Regions from separate parts of the Amycolatopsis sp. cmx-4-54 genome, predicted to be linked through region 1. Evidence: predicted binding sites of a transcription regulator. Region 1 holds the regulator's gene; the other holds the start of a gene.
What was found. Region 1 encodes HspR, which represses chaperone genes until heat shock. Its sites were predicted from a motif close to ANNTTGAGTNNNNNNNACTCAANNT; they were not measured.

Region 1 (10,177 bases):
GATGAGCGCCAGGTACGGGCGGTTCCGCCAGACCCGCGCGGGCCCCGAGCGGCGCGGCAGGTGCCGCGGTGCGGGGGCGACCAGGGTCGACAGGATGGCCGCGGCGATGACGAAGGTCGCGACGTCGATCATCACGGCGACGTACAGACCGTCGGGCCCGATCCACACCAGCAGACCGGCCGCCGCGAGCCCGCCCAGACCGAAGCCCGCGGAACGGACCATCGCGGCTTCGGCGAACGGCCGGTCCTTCGGCCCTTCGCCCGCGACGTCGGCGATGAGCGAGAACTGCGAGCTGTAGAACAGCTGCTGCCCGGCCGCGAGCATGACGGTCGCGCCGACGACGCCGGCGAAACCGTCCGCCAGCAGGAAAGCGCTCGCTCCGGCGGCCTGCAGGACGTGGGAGCAGATCATCACCGTCCGCGGGCCGATCAGGTCGACGAGGCGCCCGGCGAGCGCGGGAACGAGCAGACCGGCGAACGCACCGAGAGTGACCGCACCCCCCGCCTGAGCGAGCGGCAGACCCACCACACGGATGACGAAGACGAGGCCCAGCGGAAGGAAGAGTCCCGAGCCGAAGTTGTCGATACCCAACGCGACCAGCAACGCGACCCGGCTTCGCACACCTTCGACGCTACCGACGTGACAGCGTCGCGAAAGGTCCGTTCAGTCAAGACCGGCGGGTAGGAACGGCCGCCGTCAAACGTCACAGGTCCGGACCGACAGGGCCGCTCGGATGTCCGTGTTCATCTCCGCCAGCCGGGTGGTCAGTTCGAGGACCTTTTCGTCGTCCCAGTCACCGAGCGCGCGCTCCATGAACTCCAGATATCCGGCTCGCCTGCGGCCCAGTTCCTCACGCCCGCGCTCGGAGATGCTGATGATCGACGCGCGGCCGTCCTCGGGCGCGGGACGGCGGTCCACCATGCCCGCCGCGGACAGCTGGGAGATTTGACGGCTTATGACCGAAAGGTCCACAAAGCGTCGTTTGGCCAATTCGGATGGGCGCGCTTCGCCGTGCTTCGCCAAGTCGGACAGCAGCATCGCGGCCGCCGGGTGCAGACCGGGGTCGTCCTGCCAGGCCTGCATCGTCCAGGCGTGCTGCAGCTGGGAGGCGGCCTTCAACTCACGCATCAGTTCGACCCTGGCGTCGTCGGCGGAGCTCATCGATGCCTCCCGGCTACTTGTACAGTACAACTTTATTCGGCGACACTTGCGTAAGACAACTATTTACCTCGTGAGATCGCCCACTGCCGACCGGTTTCGAGTACACCCGTCCGGAGCAACGATGCGGGCAAAAGGTCTCTCGGCAGCTAGTCTCGCGAACGAGCCGGAACCAGCCGACCGGCTCGACAGCCACTGACCGGAGAGGTGAATGATCCGTGAATTCTTCTCCGGCGGATCCTCGTCCGTGAATCCGGGGAACCGTCTTCCGGCATGCGCCACCCGATCAGCGACCCTCAGCCCGTGACCGCCGACGCGGTCAGTCCGGTGCCGCGGTCCTCGGCGCCGAGAGAAGCCCCGCCCGCGGTCACCGCGATGGTGCGGCTCATCCGGGACACCTGGGCGAAGTCGGAGCCCTTCATCCCGGAGATCTCCCAGTTCTTCTACGGGATGCTGTTCACCCTCGCGCCGGCGACCCGCGACTTCTTCCCGATCAACATGGAGGTCCAGCGCGGCAGGCTGGTGCGCGCGCTGGTCCACATCGTGCAGATGGTCGACCGGCCCGACGACCTCGTGCCGTTCCTGACCCAGCTCGGCCGCGACCACCGCAAGTTCGGCGTCATCCCGCGGCATTACGAAGCCGTCGGCACCGCACTGCTCGCCTCGCTCAAGAACCATCTCGGTCCGGACTGGACACCGGAGGTCGAACGCGCCTGGGCGGAGGCGTTCACCATCGTCGCCCGCGCGATGCAGGAGGCCGCCGCGGCCGACGTCAACCCGGCGTCGTGGTCGGCCACCGTCCTCGAACACCGGCGGCTCACCTGGGATCTCGCCCTGGTCCGCGTCCAGCCCGAATTCCCGGTGCCGTACCAGCCCGGTCAGTACATGAGCGTCGAAGTCCCGCAGCGGCCGAGGCTCTGGCGCTACCTGTCGCCGGCGAACGCGCCGCGCGAGGACGGCGGCATCGAGTTCCACGTGCGCGCCGTCGACGGCGGCTGGGTGTCCCGCGCCATCGTCAGCCATACGCAGCCCGGTGACGTCTGGCGGCTGGGACCGCCGCTCGGCAGGCTTTCGGTCGACCGGACCGACGGCCGCGACGTCCTCATGATCGCCGGCGGCACCGGTATCGCGCCGCTGCGCGCCATCCTGGACGACCTCGCGCAGTGGGGCGAGAACCCGAAGGTCCAGCTGTTCTACGGCGGACCGTCGCGTGAGGACCTTTACGACCTCGACGAACTGCGCGCCCTCGCGGCCACGAACCCGTGGCTCACCGTGACGCCGGTGGTCGAACACGGCGAAGAGGCCCCTGGCTGCGTGCAGGGCACGCTCGCGGAAGCCGTTACACAGCAAGGATCCTGGCCAGGGCACCGGATCCTCGTCGCCGGTTCGCCCGCGATGATCCGCGCGACGGTGTCCCGGATGCTGGTCGCGGGCAGCGCACTCGACCAGATCGCGTACGACCCCTTCACCATCGACTAGGAATTCGATTCCGCAATGGTGTTCAGCCGCGTTACGTGACGCGGTAATCACGGAGAAAACCCACCCGATCGGCGGATCACGCTTTCCAGCCACGGTGGCGAAAACCACTGGTGAGCAAGGGAAATTCAGCCCCGCTTGATCACCTTCACTTAGTGACAGACGGGGTTGACGGCGCGTATATCGTTTGCTCCGTTCGAGCGGGAAACAACCATTCATGGATCCTTTCGCGACGTTCGGGCATACAGTCGGGAACCCTCGGGGGAACACGAGCACGATGACATCGGGTCTGGAGAATATGCCCGATCCAACTGGAGAAAATCGTTCACCCATGACTGCCGAAACAGTGAAGTACGAGCATCCACCGAGTTCGTCGAGATCTTCACCGATTCCCGTCCCGCCCCTGGTCGAAACACCGGCGGCGGACAAGACCGTGGAGATGGCCAAGCTCATCAGGGAGAGTTTCGCCGCCATCGAAACGAAGGCCGAGGAGCTGTCCCAGTACTTCTACGGTGTGCTCTTCTCCGTTTCGCCGGATGCCAGGGCGTTGTTCCCGATCAACATGGCCACGCAGCGAAATCGTTTGCTGCGCGCACTCGTCTACGTCGTCCAGATGGTGGACCGGCCCGACGAACTGGCCACCTTCCTCGGTCAGCTCGGCCGTGACCACCGGAAATTCGACGTCCTCGGCCGCCATTACGACGCCGTCGGTGTCGCGTTGATCGCCGCGCTCAAAAGGTTCCTGAAAGACGACTGGACGCCGGAACTGGAAGACGCCTGGGTCACCGCGTACGGCGTCATCGCGAAGAACATGCGCGAGGCCGCCGGCAAGGAGGTCGGGCCCGCGTGGTGGAAGGCGACCGTCGTCGAGCACCGTCTCGCCACCCGCGACGTCGCCGTGATCAAGGTGTGCACCGATCAGCCGCTCCCGTACCGGGCGGGCGGTTACGTCAGCGTCGAAGTCCCGCAGCGGCCGCGGATGTGGCGATACTTCTCGCCCGCCACCGCGCCGCACGACGACGGGACGATGGAGTTCCACGTGCACGCCGTGCGCGGCGGCTGGGTCTCCCGCGCGATCGTCCACCACACCCGCTCCGGCGACGTCTGGCGGCTCGGCCCGTCGCTCGGCGCGCTTTCGGTGCACCACACGGAAAGCCGTCCGCTGCTGATGATCGGCGGCGGCACCGGCATCGCGCCGCTGCTCGCCCTGCTCGACGACATGTCGCGCTGGAAGAACAACCCGCCGGTGCACCTGTTCTTCGGCGGCCGCCGCCCGGAAGACCTTTACGCCCTCGACGAGCTCCGCGGGCTCACCGTCACCTCCCCCTGGCTGACGGTGACCCCGGTGACCGAGGAAGGCACCATCGCCGGTGGCGACCGCGGCACACTGGCCACGGCGGTCACCCAGCGCGGTGCCTGGAAGGAGCACGACGTGTACGTCGCCGGGTCGCCGTCGATGATCCGGGCGACGATCGCGAAACTGCTCGCCGCGGGCACGGACCTGGCGCGGATCAAGTACGACCCCTTCACCCTGGACTGAGCCGACACGTCGTTCGTATTAGGCCGATCGGCTGTTCCACCTGGGCTCGACGCAGCAGTAGGTCAGTGAATCATTGACCGCGGTCACCGGCGGATTTATGGTCTAGACCACATTGCTCCCCCTCACGGGAACACCGTCGTTCCATCCCCCAGGAGCCGGCATGACCGTCAAACGCAAGCTCGTGGCAGCCGCCGCCGGTGCGATCCTCGCCCCGATCGCCATCGTGGCCATCCCGCAGGTGGCCAGCGCCCACGGCTACGTGCTGTCCCCGCCCAGCCGCCAGGCGAACTGCGCCCAGGGCAAGGTGTCGGGCTGCGGTGCCATCGTTTACGAACCCCAGAGCGTCGAAGGCCCCAAGGGGCTCCGCAGCTGCAACGGTGGTCTTCCCGGATTCGCCGAGCTCAACGACGAATCGAAGCCGTGGCCCGCCGCGTCGGTCGGCAACAGCGTGACCTTCAACTGGAGGTTCACCGCCTACCACCGGACCACGAACTACGAGTACTACATCGGCGGTACCAAGATCGCCGACATCAGCGGGAACAACTCCGCGCCGAAGGACCCGACGTCGCACACGGTGAGCCTGAACGGCTTCAGTGGCCGCCAGAAGGTGCTGGCCATCTGGAACATCGCGGATACGCCGATGGCCTTCTACAGCTGCATCGACCTGCAGATCGGCGGCGGCAACCCGCCGACCACCAGCAACCCGCCGACCACGAGCAACCCGCCCACGACGTCGAACCCGCCGTCCAGCACCACCAACCCGCCCACCGGCGGCACCTGGGCGGCCGGGACGGCCTACACGGTCGGCAGCACGGTGACCTACGGCGGCACCACCTACCGGTGCCAGCTGGCGCATACGGCGATCCAAGGCTGGGAGCCGCCGAACACCCCCGCACTGTGGACACGGCAGTGAAACTGGCCCTCGTACTCGTCGCCGGTCTCGTGGCCCTCGCGGGCTGCGGGTCCGGCGACGGCTCACCCCCCAATGCCGGCGCGCCGATCTCCCCGGTCCCCCAGTCGGCGGGGGCGTCCGCGGGGTACAACGACGCCGACGTGATGTTCCTGCAGATGATGATCGCCCACAACGACCAGGGCGTGGAGATCGTCAAACTGGTGAAGGCCAAGCAGGGGCAGAGGCAGGAGCTGGCGAATCTCGCGGCCGCCATCGAGGCGACACAGCAGACCGAGACCACCGACATGCGGAACTGGCTGAAGGCCTGGGGCAAACCCGATACGGGCTCGGCGGACCCGCACGCGCACCACCATCACGGTGGCGACGGGCTCACCGACAAGGGACTGCTCGAAGCACTGTCCAAAAAGGACGGTCCGGAGTTCAGCCTCGACTTCGCCGACATCTTCGTCGCGCACCAGCACAACGGCGTCGCGCTGGCGAGGACCGAACTGAAGGACGGCAAGAACCCGGAGGCGAAGGCGCTGGCCCAGCGGATCATGGACTCGCGCACCGGCGAGGTACAGCAGATCCGGACCCTGGTGCCCGGCCAATGACGCAATTCGTCCTCTAAATGCGTTCAGTCACGAAGGGCAGGGCGGTGGCGTAGCGCGGGATCCCTCGGGACAGGGGGCGGTGACCACGTGGGCCGACCGCTCACTCCTGCCTCCGTCGACGTTGCGAAAGCCACTTTCGCAACGTTGAAGGTTGCGAAAGTGGCTTTCGCAACCCGCCACCTTGCGTCGACTCGCATTTAGAGGACTAGGTGCGGCGTTTGGGCTTCCAGACCACGAGAGCCGTCTGCTGCCGCAACGGAACGAGATCCTTGCGGTAGGAGGCGTGCACGGCCGCGGCCGTCTGTTCGGCGGCGACGTACGCCGCCGTGAGCTCCTCGGTCAGTTCGGCGATCCGCGCGCGGAGGGCGTCGACCTGGTTCTCCAGCTCGATGATCCGCTTGATGCCCGCGAGGTTGACACCGTCGGATTGGGACAGTCGCTGCACTTCGCGCAGCAACGCGATGTCCCGCATCGAGTAACGCCGTCCGCCACCGGAGGTCCGGCCGGGCGACACGAGACCCTGCCGGTCGTAGGACCGCAGGGTCTGTGCGTGCAGGCCGGAAAGCTGCGCCGCCACCGAAATGACGAACACGGGGGTGTCCTCGTCCGCACCGTGCGGCAGCCCGCCGAACATCGTGCTCACCTGCCTTCGAGAAGTTCGGTGATCTCCGGTCGCGGATCGTGATCGGCCATGGCCTCCGCGTAGGCCTCCAGCGCTTCACGGTCCTTGTCGTCCAGTTTGGCCGGGATGGCCGCCTGCAGGGTGACCAGCAGATCGCCCTGCGAGCCGTCGCGTTTCGCGATTCCCTTGCCGCGCACCCGGAGCACGCGACCGCTCGCCGTGCCCTCCGGCACCTTCAGCGAGACCTTGCCCTCGAGCGTCGGCACGGTGATCGTGCCGCCGAGGGCCAGTTCCGTGAAGGACACCGGCACGGTGATCGCCAGGTCGAGGTCCTTGCGCCCGAACACCGCGTGCGGAGCGACGTGCACGCGGACGTACAGATCGCCCGGCTGCGCGCCGCCACGGCCCGGTTCGCCCTGACCCGCCAGCCGGATCCGCTGGTCGTCGGCGACGCCCGGCGGGATCCGCACGGTCAGCGTGCGGGTGCGGGTGCTGATGCCCTCGCCCGCGCATTCCGGGCAGGGGTCGTCGATGATCGTGCCGCGGCCGCGGCAGTCACGGCACGGCTCCGAGAACGCGAACGCGCCCTGGCTCCGGCTGACCAGCCCGCTGCCCTGGCAGGTCGCACACGTCCTCGGGGAAGTCCCCGGTTTCGCGCCGTTGCCGCCGCAGGTGGAACAGGTCGCCGGGCTCGACAGCCGCAACGGCAGGGTCGCGCCCTTGACCGCCTCGACGAAGTCGATCCGGACGTCGGTCTCCACGTCCGAGCCGCGCTGCGGCCGGTTCGCCGTGGCACCCGCGGCGCCGCGGCGGCCGAAGAGACCGCCGAGGATGTCGCCGAGACCACCGAAGCCGCCCTGCTGCTGACCCGCCTGGCCGAAGATGTCGCCGACGTCGAAACCGCCGCTGCCACCGCCGGCACCCGGGAAGCCGAAGCCGCCGGGACCGCCGGAGCCGAAGAGGCGGCGAGCCTCGTCGTACTCCTTGCGCTTGGACGTGTCGGAAAGAACGCCGTACGCCTCGGAGACCGCCTTGAACTTCTTCTCGGCCTCCGCGTTGCCCGCGTTGGCGTCGGGGTGGTTCTCCTTGGCCAGCTTGCGATAGGCCTTCTTGATCTCGTCCGCGGTGGCGTCGGAGGAGACGCCCAGCTCACGGTAGAAGTCCTTACCGATCCATTCCCGTGCACTCACCGAACGTCTCCTCCTTTCACGCCGTATCGCCGATCAGCGGTTGTTCTCATCGAAAAGTTCGCCCTCGAGCGGCAGCTCGCCGCCGACGGGCTGGTCTATCGGTTCGGTCGTGGAGCCGCCAGGCTCGTGATCGGTGACCCCGACCAGCGCCGCGCGCAGCACGCGTTCACCGAAGCGGTAACCGCGGCGCATGACCGTGGTGACCGTCGGCCCGGTGACGTCCGGCGACGTGCTGTGCTGGACCGCCTCGTGCACGCTCGGGTCGAAGGGCTCGCCCTCCGCGCCGAACGCCTCGAGCCCCGACCGCTGCAGGCTCCCGACCAGCTTCTCGCCGACCGCCTTGAAGGCACCCGTCAGATCACCGTGCTGCTCCGCTCGCTCGAGGTCGTCGAGCAGCGGGAGCAGATCGTTGACGACCGACGCCTTCGCGCCGGCGACGACCTGCTCGCGGTCGCGGTCCACACGCTTCCGGTAGTTGGCGTACTCCGCCTGGAGGCGCTGGAGGTCGGCGGTGCGCTCCGTCAACTCCTTCTCCAGCCCGGTGGCCACCGACACCGAATCGTCCACAATGGAATCCCCGAGGCCGGGGCCCGCGTGTGCCGTGGGCTCCGGCTCTACCGGCTGCAACGGCTCTACCGGTTCCTCGGTGGGAGCGGCGTGCTTTGGGCCGTCCTTGGGTTCGGCCTCCGGGGCGGCCGGGCGGACCTCACCGGTCAGCGGATCGATCCGCCTACGGTCCCGCACGACCACCGGTTCCTCCGGGCCCTGGCCCTCGGTTTCGTCGTAGCGTCCGGTCACTTCTTGTCCTTCTCGTCCTCTTCGACGATCTCGGCGTCGACGACGTCGTCGGCCTTGGCCTGCGAACCGGTGCCCGCACCCGCGGTCCCGGCGGCGCCTTCACCGGCGGCGGCGTCATCGGCGGCGTTGCCCGCCGCGTTGGCGTAGAGCGCGGTGCCCAGCTCCTGCGAAGCGGTGTTCAGCTTCTCGATGGACTCGCGGATCTTCGCCGAGTCGGTGCCCTTGAGCGCCTCGTTGGCCTCGTCGATCGCGGACTTCACCTTGCCCTTGAGCTCGTCGGGCAGCTTGTCCTCGTTGTCCTTGACGAACTTCTCGGTCTGGTAGACCAGCGTCTCCGCCTGGTTGCGGGTCTCCGCTTCCTCGCGGCGCTGCTTGTCCTCCTCGGCGTGCGCCTCGGCGTCCTTGACCATGCGCTCGATGTCGTCCTTCGGCAGCGCGGAGCCACCGGTGATCGTCATCGACTGCTCCTTGTTCGTGCCGAGGTCCTTCGCGAGGACGTGCACGATGCCGTTGGCGTCGATGTCGAAGGTGACCTCGATCTGCGGCACGCCACGCGGGGCGGGCGGGAGACCGGTCAGCTCGAACATGCCGAGCTTCTTGTTGTGCGCCGCGATCTCGCGCTCACCCTGGAACACCTGGATCTGCACCGAGGGCTGGTTGTCGTCCGCGGTGGAGAAGATCTCCGAACGCTTGGTCGGGATCGTGGTGTTGCGCTCGATGAGCTTGGTGAACACGCCGCCCTTGGTCTCGATGCCCAGCGAAAGCGGGGTCACGTCGAGCAGCAGGACGTCCTTGACCTCGCCCTTGAGCACACCGGCCTGCAGCGCCGCGCCGACCGCGACGACCTCGTCCGGGTTGACGCCCTTGTTCGGCTCGCGGCCGCCGGTCAGCTCCTTGACCAGATCCGACACGGCGGGCATGCGGGTGGAACCACCCACGAGCACGACGTGGTCGATGTCGCCGACGGCGACACCCGCGTCACGGATGACGTTGTTGAACGGCTTGCGGGTGCGCTCGAGCAGGTCCGAGGTGATCTTCTGGAACTCGGCGCGGGAGAGCTGCTCGTCGAGGAAGAGCGGGTTCTTGTCCGCGTCCACCGTGATGTACGGCAGGTTGATACCGGCCGAGTTCGAGCTGGAGAGCTCGATCTTCGCCTTCTCGGCGGCCTCACGGATGCGCTGGAGCGCCATCTTGTCCTTGGTGAGGTCGATGCCGTTGGACGACTTGAACTTGTCGACCAGCCAGGTGACGATGCGCTCGTCCCAGTCGTCACCGCCGAGGTGGTTGTCACCGGAGGTCGCGCGGACCTCGACGACACCTTCGCCGATCTCCAGCAGCGAGACGTCGAACGTACCGCCACCGAGGTCGAAGACCAGGATGGTCTGTTCCTTCTCGCCCTTGTCGAGGCCGTACGCCAGCGCCGCCGCGGTGGGCTCGTTGACGATGCGGAGCACGTTCAGGCCGGCGATCTGCCCGGCTTCCTTGGTGGCCTGCCGCTGCGCGTCCTCGAAGTAGGCGGGGACGGTGATGACCGCGTCGGTGATGGTCTCGCCCAGGTACGCCTCGGCGTCGCGCTTGAGCTTCATCAGCACGCGGGCGCTGATCTCCTGCGAGGTGTAGGCCTTGCCGTCGATCTCGGTCTTCCAGTCGGTACCGACGTGCCGCTTCACCGACCGGATGGTCCGGTCGACGTTCGTCACGGCCTGGTTCTTCGCCGGCTGGCCGGTCAGCACTTCGCCGTTCTTGGCGAAGGCGACGATGGACGGGGTGGTGCGGGAACCTTCCGAGTTGGCGATGACCGTCGGCTCGCCGCCCTCAAGGACAGCGACGACCGAGTTGGTCGTGCCGAGGTCGATGCCGACCGCTCGCGCCATGGTGTGATCCTCC
Region 2 (10,177 bases), on a different contig from region 1:
TCACCGTCTTCATCCCCGCCCGGTGCGCGGCCAGCAGTTTCTGCTTGACCCCGCCGATCGGCAGCACGCGCCCGGTCAGCGACACCTCACCGGTCATCGCGACGTCCGACTTCACGACCCGGCCCGAAAGCAGGGACGCCAGCGCGGTCGTCATCGTGATGCCGGCGCTCGGCCCGTCCTTGGGCACCGCGCCCGCGGGGACGTGCACGTGGATGCCGCGGTCCTTCAGGTCGCCGACCGGCAGTTCCAGCTCGGCGCCGTGCGAGCGCAGGTACGACAATGCGATCTGCACCGACTCCTTCATCACGTCACCCAGCTGACCGGTGAGCGACAGGCCGGTCGAGCCCGACTCCGGATCCGCCAGCGACGCCTCGATGTAGAGGACGTCACCGCCGGCGCCGGTCACCGCCAGCCCGGTCGCCACGCCCGGCGTCGACGTGCGCTGCGTCGAGGCGGGCAGCGAGGACTCCGGCAGGTGCCGCGGGCGGCCGAGGTAGGTCTCGAGCCCGTCGGCGTCGATCGTCAACGGCAGCTCGACCTCGTCGAGGGCGACCTTGGTCGCCACCTTCCGCAGCACCTTCGCGATGGTCCGGTTCGCGTTGCGCACCCCGGCTTCCCGCGTGTACTCGGCGGCGATCCGGCTGAACGCGCCGTCGGTCAGCGTGACGTCGTCCTTGTCGAGGCCGGCGCGCTCCAGTTCGCGGGGGAGCAGGTGGTCGCGGGCGATGGTGACCTTCTCGTGCTCGGTGTAACCGTCGAGGGTGACCAGCTCCATCCGGTCCAGCAGCGGGCCGGGGATGGTTTCGAGCGCGTTCGCCGTCGCGAGGAACACGACGTCGGACAGATCCAGCTCGACCTCGAGGTAGTGGTCGCGGAAGGTGTGGTTCTGCTCCGGGTCCAGTACTTCCAGCAGCGCGGCCGTGGGGTCGCCGCGATAGTCGGCGCCGACCTTGTCGATCTCGTCGAGCAGCACGACCGGGTTCATCGAGCCCGCTTCTTTGATGGCGCGGACGATCCGGCCGGGCAGCGCGCCGACGTAGGTGCGGCGGTGACCGCGGATCTCGGCCTCGTCGCGGATGCCGCCGAGCGCGACGCGGACGAACTTGCGGCCCATCGCCTTCGCCACGGACTCGCCGAGGGACGTCTTGCCGACCCCGGGAGGGCCGGCGAGCGCCAGCACGGCGCCCGAACGCCGTCCGCCGACCGGACCGAGCCCCGACTCCGCACGTCGCTTGCGCACGGCCAGGTACTCGATGATGCGTTCCTTCACGTCGTCGAGACCGGCGTGGTCGGCGTCGAGGATGTCGCGCGCCGCGGCGATGTCGTGGACGTCGGTGGTGCGTTCGTTCCACGGCAGTTCGAGGACGGTGTCCAGCCACGTGCGGATCCAGCCGCCCTCGGGGGACTGGTCGGAGGTCCGCTCCAGTTTGTCCACTTCGGACAGTGCGGCCTTCTTGACCGCGTCCGGCAGTTCGGCGCCCTCGACGCGGGCGCGGTAGTCGTCGTCGTTGGCGGTGCCGTCGAGTTCGCCCAGTTCCTTGCGGATGGCTTCGAGCTGGCGGCGCAGCAGGAACTCCTTCTGCTGCTTCTCCATGCCCTCCTGGACGTCCTTGCGGATGGTGTCGGTCACCTCGAGCTCGGCCAGCTGCTCGCGGCTCCATTCGAGCGCCTTCCGCAGCCGTGTCGAGACGTCGAGTGTGGTCAGCAGTTCGAGCTTCTGCTCGGTCTTGAGGTAGGACGAGTTGCCTGCCAGGTCGGCGAGCGCGGACGGCTCCTCAACCTCCTGGACGGCGTCGATCATCTGCCAGCCGCCGCGCTGCTGGAGGATCGCGATGACGACGGACTTGTACTCGGACGCGAGCTTCGCGGAGTCGTCGTCGGTGGTCTCCGTGGCGACCTCGGCGTGCACCCAGCGGGCCGCGCCGGGCCCGTCGGCGATGTGGCCGACGACGGCGCGGCGGGTGCCGCGCAGCAACACCGCGGTCTTGCCGCCGGGCACGCGCCCGATGCGCTCGACGGTCGCGATGGTGCCGAGTTCGGCGTACTCGCCGTGGACGCGGGGGACGATCAGCACTTCGGCCTTCGTGGTGGCGCTGGACCGGATCCCCGGGAAGGAAGCCTGGGCAGGCGTGGTGGCCTGGGCGGACTCCACCGCGGCGCGCGTCTCCGTGTCGGCGAGGTCGAGCGGGACGATCATGCCCGGCAGCACGACGTCGTCATCGAGCGGGAGGACGGGCAGGAGGCGGTTGTCGGTCATCTGTGCACTCCTCGGTTAGTTGAGTCTGACTAGCTCAACTCTCCGATCGACCCGTTTGTTTCCTTCCCGCGTTCGCCGTCAGCGATCACCCACCCCTCCGACCTCTGCGCGACGCGCGTGACGTTTAGCCCGCTAAACGCAGGTGCTCGCGGGGAGAGGTCGGATGTCAGGGGTGGACGGCGACCCCGCACCACGCGAAGGGCCGGGCACCTTCCTCGTCCCGCCGCAGCTCCCGCACCGGCCGCCAGTCGGGCAGGTTGACGACGCCGGGCTCCAACAGCGGCCAGTCCCCGAAGAGCGGCTCGATCTCTTCGCGGTCCCGCATCCACACCGGGTTGCTCGTCTTCCGGTACTGCTCGACCATCCAGTGGAGCCCGTCCGCGTCCTCGCCCGTCTGGCCGCCGAAGCTCATATGCGACAGCCCCAGCCAGCTGCCCGGCGCCAGCGCGTTCCGGTAAGTCGCGACCAGCGCGGGCGGATCGTCGTGCGGCCCGGCGAAATGCAGGACGGCCATCATCATCAGGCACACCGGCTGGTCGAAATCGATCAGCCGCAGCGTCTCCGGATGCCGCAGGACGTCCTTCGGCCGCCTCATGTCGGCCTGGATGATCCCGGCCCAGTCGGTCGCCTCATGCCGTTCGAGGATCAGTTCCGCGTGCGCCACCGCCACCGGCTCGTAGTCGACGTACACGACCTTCGCCGTATCGCCCGGCTCCAGTTCCTCTTGGACGATCTCGTGCACGTTCCCGGCTGTCGGGACACCGGAACCCAGATCGATGAACTGCCGGATCCCGGCGTTCAGCGCCGCGCGCACGACCCGGTTCATGAACTCGCGGTTGTGCCGCGCGCCCGGTTTGACCCACCGCCACTGCTTTTCCAGCGTGCGGGCGAACTCGCGGTCGACCGCCCAGTTGTGGGTCCCGCCGAGGAACCAGTCGTAGATCCTCGCCGCGGACGGCTTTTCGGTGTCGACCCCGGTCGGCGCCACCGGGGCCGAATCCTCGTCCTTCGTCACGAAACGAGCCTATCGGGATCAGGGCACCGCCGGTCGCCGCTGCCAGTACGTCCAGAGCGGCCGGTAGCCCTGCGCGTACCAGAACGGCGTCGAGCGTGGGTTGGCCAGCGCGTGGTGCAGCAGCACGGCTTCGGTGCCGCATTCGTCGAAGACCTGGTGCGCGTGCGCGGCGAGCGCCGTCCCCACCCCGCTCGAGCGCGCCGGCTCGGCCACCGCGAGCGACGACAGGTAGCCGACGCGTTCCGCCGCGACCCGGCCGCCGATCCACGCCGTCTCACCGGGGAACTGCACCCGGACCATGCCCAGCGGGCGGCCGTACAGTTCGGCGATCCACAACGTGGGATTTTCCCGGCCGAGATGTTTCGACAGATCCGTGGTGATCGTTTCCTCCGCGCCCTCGCGCAAAGTGACAGAACCGAACTGCGCGTCATAACGCTGCAATTCCAGTTCGAGTCCGACGGCGGTTTCGAGATCATCCGCTTCGGCGGGCCGGATGTGCACTCCGGGAGTGGCGGGCGGCCCGGTGACGGCGAGCCGGTCGGCCGGGCGGACCGCGATCACCAGCACCGGCGCGAAGCCGCGGTGCAGCAATTCGGCCGAACCGGGGGAGTCCCGGCTGGGCCGCACCACGGTCGCCGCCGTCTCGACATCCCCAGGTGGGGCCACGGTCTTCAGATGTTCATCCCATCGGGTGAGTAATGCGTCAAGGGCCGCTTCCGGCCGCGGTCCGGTGAGCCGCGCTTCGAGACGATGTTCGACGAGGGCCCGCCACGGAGAGTCAACAGAATCGGGACCCGCTTCAGTCCGTACCGACAATCCGGCGGCGGCCGAGTCGCCTGCCGTCGCGGAGAGTGACACGGAGCCCTCGACAGGCTCCAGTGCAGGCATTTCGGGGAGCAGGGTGTCCACGGTGGCGAGCCGCTCGGCATGCCCGGCGGCGATGGCGTGGCTATTCATAGGGCTATTCAAGCCCCTACTCACGGGTCCGTCGGGAACTTCACGAGATCGGCCGGAGTGTGGCGCCAGGTGACTTCCGGTAGTCGGAAGGAACGCGAATAACGCTCCCATTTCACCCCTTGGTCCACGCAGGTCAGCGCGACGCGCCCATTGTTAACCCTGGGGTGATCTCATACTGTCTCGAATGGGACTTGGGTACGCCCTCCGGGGTACTGTATTGCCCTCGTCCCCGAGGTCGCGGTAGGACAAGACCGGTTGGGCAGCCGGGAAGGAAGGTCGGATGCCGGACACGAACGGCAGGCCCGGGAGCGCCGCACAGGCGGCAACGGGCAAGGGAGGCGCCGTTACGGAGGCTCGTACCGACGAGCGACGATTCCGCGTCTACACCTTCGCGGTACTCACCATGGGCATCGCCGCCGCGGCCGCGGTCAGCCTCTGGCTGGACTTCGAGGCTTCGGACGACCTGCTGTGGATCGGGCCGATCCTCGCGCTCGCGTTCCTGCTGGCCGAACAGCTCGGCATCAACGTCGACGTCCGCAGCGGTATCTCGTGGACGATCTCGTTCACCGAGATCCCACTGGTCATCGGATTCTTCGTCGCTCCCTTCGAAGTCGTGCTCGCCGCGCATCTCGCGGCGGGCATCGGGACCCTGCTGGCCCGCAAGGTCGCGGGCCGCGTCCTCTACAACGCCGGCGCCTTCCTGCTGGAGATCACCGGCGCGTTCGCCGTGGCAGGACTGGTGAAACAGGCCTCCGGCGCCCACGACATGACCTGGATCGCCGCGCTGGCGGGCACTTTGACCGCGCCGCTGGTCAGCACGCTGCTCGCGCTCGCCGCCGTCCGCGTGCTGCGCCGCCGCATGCGGGTCAGCACCGCGATCCGGCTGACGGGCCGCATCCTCGTCGTCGGCTTCGTCAACGCTTCGGTCGGTCTTTCCGGATATTTGGTCATTTCCGGGACGCCGAAGGCCTGGCCGCTCGTGCTGGCGGTCTTCCTCGGGCTCACCGCTTTGTACTGGGCGTATTCCGACCTGCTCCGCGAGCAGCGCGACATGGAAGCGCTGTCCGACGTGAGCCTGATGGTCGCGCGATCCGGTCAACAGGCCGCCGCGCGGCCCGCCGGGCGAGCCGACGAACTCGTCGGCGGGGTCGACGTCCGCGAATGGGCGACCATCGCCGAACGCATCAAGGACCAGCTCGCCGCCGGCCGCGTCGTGCTCAGGCTTCGGCTGGAACCGAAGGACACCATGCGGATGGTCGTCGCGGGCGACGAACTGCCGCCCGTCGACCCGGCCGCCGACGACCCACTGTTGCGCCTGCCCGGCGCACACGTCCGGCACTTCCGGATCACCGAAGCCAATCCCGACGTCCGCTCCGCGTTGCTCGACCGCGGCGCGCAGGAGGCGCTCGTCGTCCCGTTGCGCAGCGCGAACCAGCTCCTCGGCGTCGTCGAAGCGCACGACAGGCTGTCCCGCTGGCGCGGGTTCGGCAAGTACGACGTCCAGCTGCTCGGCACGATGGCCAGCCACCTCGCGACGTCGCTGGACAACCGGCGCCTCCTCGCGACCCTGCGCCACGACGCCTACCACGACCCGCTGACCGGCCTGCTCAACCGGCCGGGCTTCCGCCAGGTCGCCAAGGAACCGTTGCGGGAACAGGTCGACGCGGTCGTGCTCCGGATCGACCTCGACGTCTTCTCCACCGTGAGCGACGCGCTCGGCTACGTGTGGGCCGACCGGATGGTCATCGCCGCGGGCCGCCGGATCCGCGACGCGCTCGGCCCCGACGTCCCGCTCGCCAGGCTCGAAGGCGCGTCCTTCGCGGCGCTCCTCGTCGGCTGCGCGCCGGAGCGCGCCCAGGCCGCCGCGGAACTGCTGCGCGCGGAACTCGTCGCCCCGTACCCGGTGGACCGGCTCTCCGTCGAAGCCAACGCGATGATCGGCTACGCGACTTCGTCGGCGGAAGACGACGACCAGGTCGACGTCGACGGGCTCCTGCAGCGCGCCGACGTCGCCGTCCGCGCCACCAAGGGCGGCGAAGAGGTCCGCGGCTACATGGCCAGCATGGGCCAGATCTTCATGCGCCGGTTCCAGATGGTCACGCAGTTCCGGCAGTCGCTGGAAGAAGGCCAGCTGAGCGTCCACTACCAGCCGAAGATCACCTTGCCGAACCGGCAGATCCAGGGCGTCGAGGCGCTCGTGCGCTGGGTGCATCCGGAGTTCGGCAGGCTCGGGCCCGACGAGTTCGTCCCGGCGATCGAAGCCGCCGGCCTCATCGGCGTCCTGACTTCGTTCGTGCTCGAAGAGTCGTTGAAGCGGGTGCGCAAGTGGCTCGACGAGGGCCTGCGCATCTCCGCCGCGGTGAACCTGTCGGTGCGGAACCTGGCCGACGAGGACTTCCCGACGAAGGTCGCGCGCGAACTCGACCGCTTCGGCATCCCGCCCGAGCTGCTCACCTTCGAGCTGACCGAGTCCGGTGTGATGTCCGACCCGCAGAAGGCGCTGCCGATCCTGCGGGAGCTGCACTCGCTGGGCATCGTGCTCGCCGTCGACGACTTCGGCACCGGTTACTCGTCGCTGGCGTACCTGCGGCAGCTCCCGGTCGACCAGGTCAAGATCGACAAGAGCTTCGTGCTCGGCATGGGCACCGACCTCGGCGACCTCGCCGTCGTGCGCTCCATCGTCGAGCTGGGCCACTCGCTCGGCCTAACGGTCGTGGCGGAGGGCGTCGAGGAGGACGTCGCGCGGGATCAGCTGGAGGCGATGGGGTGTGACGTGGCGCAGGGCTACCTCATCTCCCGGCCGCTGCCGGAGGACCGCCTGGAGGCGTGGCTGCAGGCCCGTACGGCACGCTCGCCGGGTCGACACTCCGAGACCGTCCTGACCCTGCTGACCTGAGGTTTCGCGATAACCGGGCCCCCGGTCAAGGCCCCTTAACCGGCCTGCTAGTCTTTCCAAGTCCTCGCGAGAGGGCAAGGCCCCTTTAGCTCAGTCGGTAGAGCGTTTCCATGGTAAGGAAAAGGTCTACGGTTCGATTCCGTAAAGGGGCTCGCAACCTCAACCGCGTCACGCAAGCGTGTCGCGGTTAGGGTTATGTAAGGGCGGTGTAGCTCAGCTGGCAGAGCAAGCGGCTCATAATCGCTGTGTCGCCGGTTCAAGTCCGGCCACCGCTACGCGGTAATCCTGGGTATCCCAGGCCTAGTAGAGAAGGAAATGCTGTGGCTGCCACTGACGTGCGACCGAAGATCACGCTCGCGTGTGAGGAGTGCAAGCACCGCAACTACATCACCAAGAAGAACCGGCGCAACAACCCGGATCGCCTGGAGATGAAGAAGTTCTGCCCGAACTGCGGTACGCACCGGACTCACAAAGAGACCCGCTGAGCGTCTGGCGGTTCTACCTGTCTCACCCGAAGCCGTCCTGGTCACCAGGGCGGCTTCGGGTATTTTTCGGGTTCGGTAGCCTGCTCGGGTGGCCTTGGACCAGTCGTTCACCGGGCGGGTGTACCCGCCGACCAGTACCTATGAAGTGAGTCGCGAGAAGATCCGGGAGTTCGCCGACGCGCTCGGCGACGCGAACCCGCTCTTCCGCGACACCGAAGCGGCGAAGGCGGCCGGCTACCCCGACGTCATCGCCCCGCCGACGTTCCTGACGATCATCAACCTCGCCTCGATCAACGCGATCGTCTCGGACCCCGAGCTGGGTCTGGACTATTCGCGGATGGTCCACGGCGACCAGCGGTTCACCTACACGCGGCCGGTGCACGCGGGTGACGTCCTGTCGCTCACCACGCACATCGACAACATCATGACCCGCGCCGGGAACGACTTCATCAACCTGCGCGCCGAGATCTCCGGCGCCGACGGCGGCCCGATCGCCACCACGAACGCCCAGCTCGTGGTCCGAGGGGAGGACGCGTGAGCACGTTCACGGCCGGGGAAGAACTGACGCCGCTGACCATCGACGTCACCCGCGACCAGCTGGTGCGCTACGCCGGCGCGTCGCAGGACTTCAACCCCATTCACTGGAACGAGGCCTTCGCCAAGGAAGTCGGCCTTCCCGACGTCATCGCGCACGGGATGCTGACCATGGCGCTCGGGGCGCGCCTCGTCACCGACTGGCTGGGCGACCCCGGCCGCCTCGTCGACTACTTCGCGCGCTTCACGCGCCCCGTGGTCGTGCCGAACGACGGCGTGGCGACAATCGAGTTCACCGGGAAGGTCGCCGTGGTCAACGACGACGGCACCGCCCGCGTCGACATCACCGCCAAGTTCGAGGGCAAGGCCGTCCTGGGCAAGGCGCAGGCGGTCGTCCGCGTCTGACGGGTTGTGAAAGCCACTTTCGCAACGTTCAACGTTGCGAAAGTGGCTTTCACAACGTCCTCGCTGCCCTACGCGACCTTCAGCAGCTTCTCGATGACCTCCGCCATCCCTTCCGCGCCCCGCGCGTTCGGGTGCAGCGCCGCCGCGGGCACGGAAGGAGCGGGGCCTTCGACCCAGCGCCGGTTCGCGGCGCTGCACATGTCCCGCCCCTTGCTCGCTGTCGACATGTCGGCGAAGCCCGCTTCGTGCTCCTTCGCCTTCTCCTGCAACGCCTCGTTCAGTCGCTTCAGTGAGTCGCGGAAGTAGGCCACGTCCCCCGCGCCGACCGGCAGTACCGGCCAGCAACCGGCGTCGTCGTCCGGCAGCACTGTCGGGTACCCCACGACCACGATGCGCGCCGAAGGGGCCTTCGCGCGGATCTGGTCCAGAATCCCGCCGAAACGCCCCGCCGCGGCGGCGATCCGCTCGGCCAACTGGTCGCGCCCGCCCGCGGTCAGCTGGGTCTTGCAGGGCGAAGCGGTCTGCACCTGCGTCGCGCACTGGCTCGCGAAGCCGACGAAGCCCACGTCGTTGCCGCCGATCCCGACGGTCACCAGGGTCGTGTCGCCGTCGATGACGTCGAGCTGCGGAGCGTTCGTGCCGTCCCGGGTCTTCTGCTCGCCGGTGAGGTGTTCGGTCGTGGCGCCGCTACAGCTGGCGTCGACGAACTCGGCCGGGCGCAGCTTCGCGGCGAGCAGGCTCGGGTAGTTGTTGTCCGAGCGGTCGCAGCCCGGCGGCGCGCCCACGGGCCGTCCGGTGCCCGGCGAAGCCGTGTAGGAATCCCCCAGCGCGATGTACCGGCCTGAGCCATCCGAAGTGGTGACGCCCGCAGGCGTCACCGACGTCCCACGCTCCCACAGGTGGTAGGCGATCCCCAGGACGGACAGCACGATCACCAGGAAGAGGCAGCCTCCGCCCGTTCTTCGCTGCGTCACCCGTTCGTTGTACGCGACCTGGGTCACCTTTGTCATCGGTCCGCTCGTCGGTGAACGACGCGTGAACGGGTGATCTCCGGTTGCCTGAGACGTGGATCACGTTCAGGGTGATGCCCGTACCTGCCCCGAGGAAAGGCGAAAACCGTGAGCCTCCCGTCCGCCCTCGAAGGCCTGACGAAGAAGCATGACGAACTCCTCGCCGAGCTCAAGATCAAGACCATCCGGGACCTCGGCAACTGGAAGTACGCGGCGAAGGCCCACGCGCTCGTCCAGCTCGCCGACGGCGCGTCCTGACCTGCTGAAGGCCCTTCCCGGCGAACGGGGAGGGCCCTCAGTCGCGGGGGACGAGGTCGCGCAGTCCGGCGGCGAGATCGAGGGCGTGGCCGACGTCCCGCGCGAGATAGTGCGGGTCGACGAAGGCTTCGGCGATCCCGGTCTCGGCAGCCGCCTCGAGCTGCGCGGCGACGTCTTGGAGATCGGTTCCGGGCTTCGGGTTGATCCGCAGGACCCGCCGCAACGTGCCGGGATCTCGGCCCGCCTTCTCGGCCGCGCTCACCACGGTCTTCCAGAGCTTCGCCAAATACGGCGCGGGCAGCCCCGCGGGAAGCCAGCCGTTCGCGCGGCGGCCGACGCGGTCCAGCGCCACCGGCGACA

Region 2: a site for HspR is predicted at 2,274-2,298, ahead of lon (endopeptidase La). Genes of this name have one in related genera too.

What each region holds. Positions count from the first base shown of each region.
Region 1 covers NZ_JAEBEJ010000002.1:589,851-600,027, reverse strand. Annotated here, with positions in the region: gene ACLJQ7_RS08100 (MFS transporter) at 1-621, opposite strand, end outside; gene ACLJQ7_RS08095 (MarR family winged helix-turn-helix transcriptional regulator) at 697-1,161, opposite strand; gene ACLJQ7_RS08090 (globin domain-containing protein) at 1,432-2,637, shown strand; gene ACLJQ7_RS08085 (globin domain-containing protein) at 3,074-4,174, shown strand; gene ACLJQ7_RS08080 (lytic polysaccharide monooxygenase) at 4,335-5,087, shown strand; gene ACLJQ7_RS08075 (DUF305 domain-containing protein) at 5,084-5,680, shown strand; gene ACLJQ7_RS08070 (heat shock protein transcriptional repressor HspR) at 5,886-6,314, opposite strand; gene dnaJ (molecular chaperone DnaJ) at 6,320-7,492, opposite strand; gene grpE (nucleotide exchange factor GrpE) at 7,526-8,290, opposite strand; gene dnaK (molecular chaperone DnaK) at 8,287-10,164, opposite strand.
Region 2 covers NZ_JAEBEJ010000006.1:330,285-340,461, forward strand. Annotated here, with positions in the region: gene lon (endopeptidase La) at 1-2,257, opposite strand, end outside; gene ACLJQ7_RS22140 (SAM-dependent methyltransferase) at 2,424-3,272, opposite strand; gene ACLJQ7_RS22145 (GNAT family N-acetyltransferase) at 3,291-4,229, opposite strand; gene ACLJQ7_RS22150 (putative bifunctional diguanylate cyclase/phosphodiesterase) at 4,510-7,125, shown strand; tRNA gene ACLJQ7_RS22155 (tRNA-Thr) at 7,205-7,277, shown strand; tRNA gene ACLJQ7_RS22160 (tRNA-Met) at 7,328-7,400, shown strand; gene rpmG (50S ribosomal protein L33) at 7,446-7,610, shown strand; gene ACLJQ7_RS22170 (MaoC family dehydratase N-terminal domain-containing protein) at 7,699-8,148, shown strand; gene ACLJQ7_RS22175 (MaoC family dehydratase) at 8,145-8,549, shown strand; gene ACLJQ7_RS22180 (SGNH/GDSL hydrolase family protein) at 8,618-9,550, opposite strand; gene ACLJQ7_RS22185 (hypothetical protein) at 9,668-9,817, shown strand; gene ACLJQ7_RS22190 (TIGR03619 family F420-dependent LLM class oxidoreductase) at 9,855-10,177, opposite strand, start outside.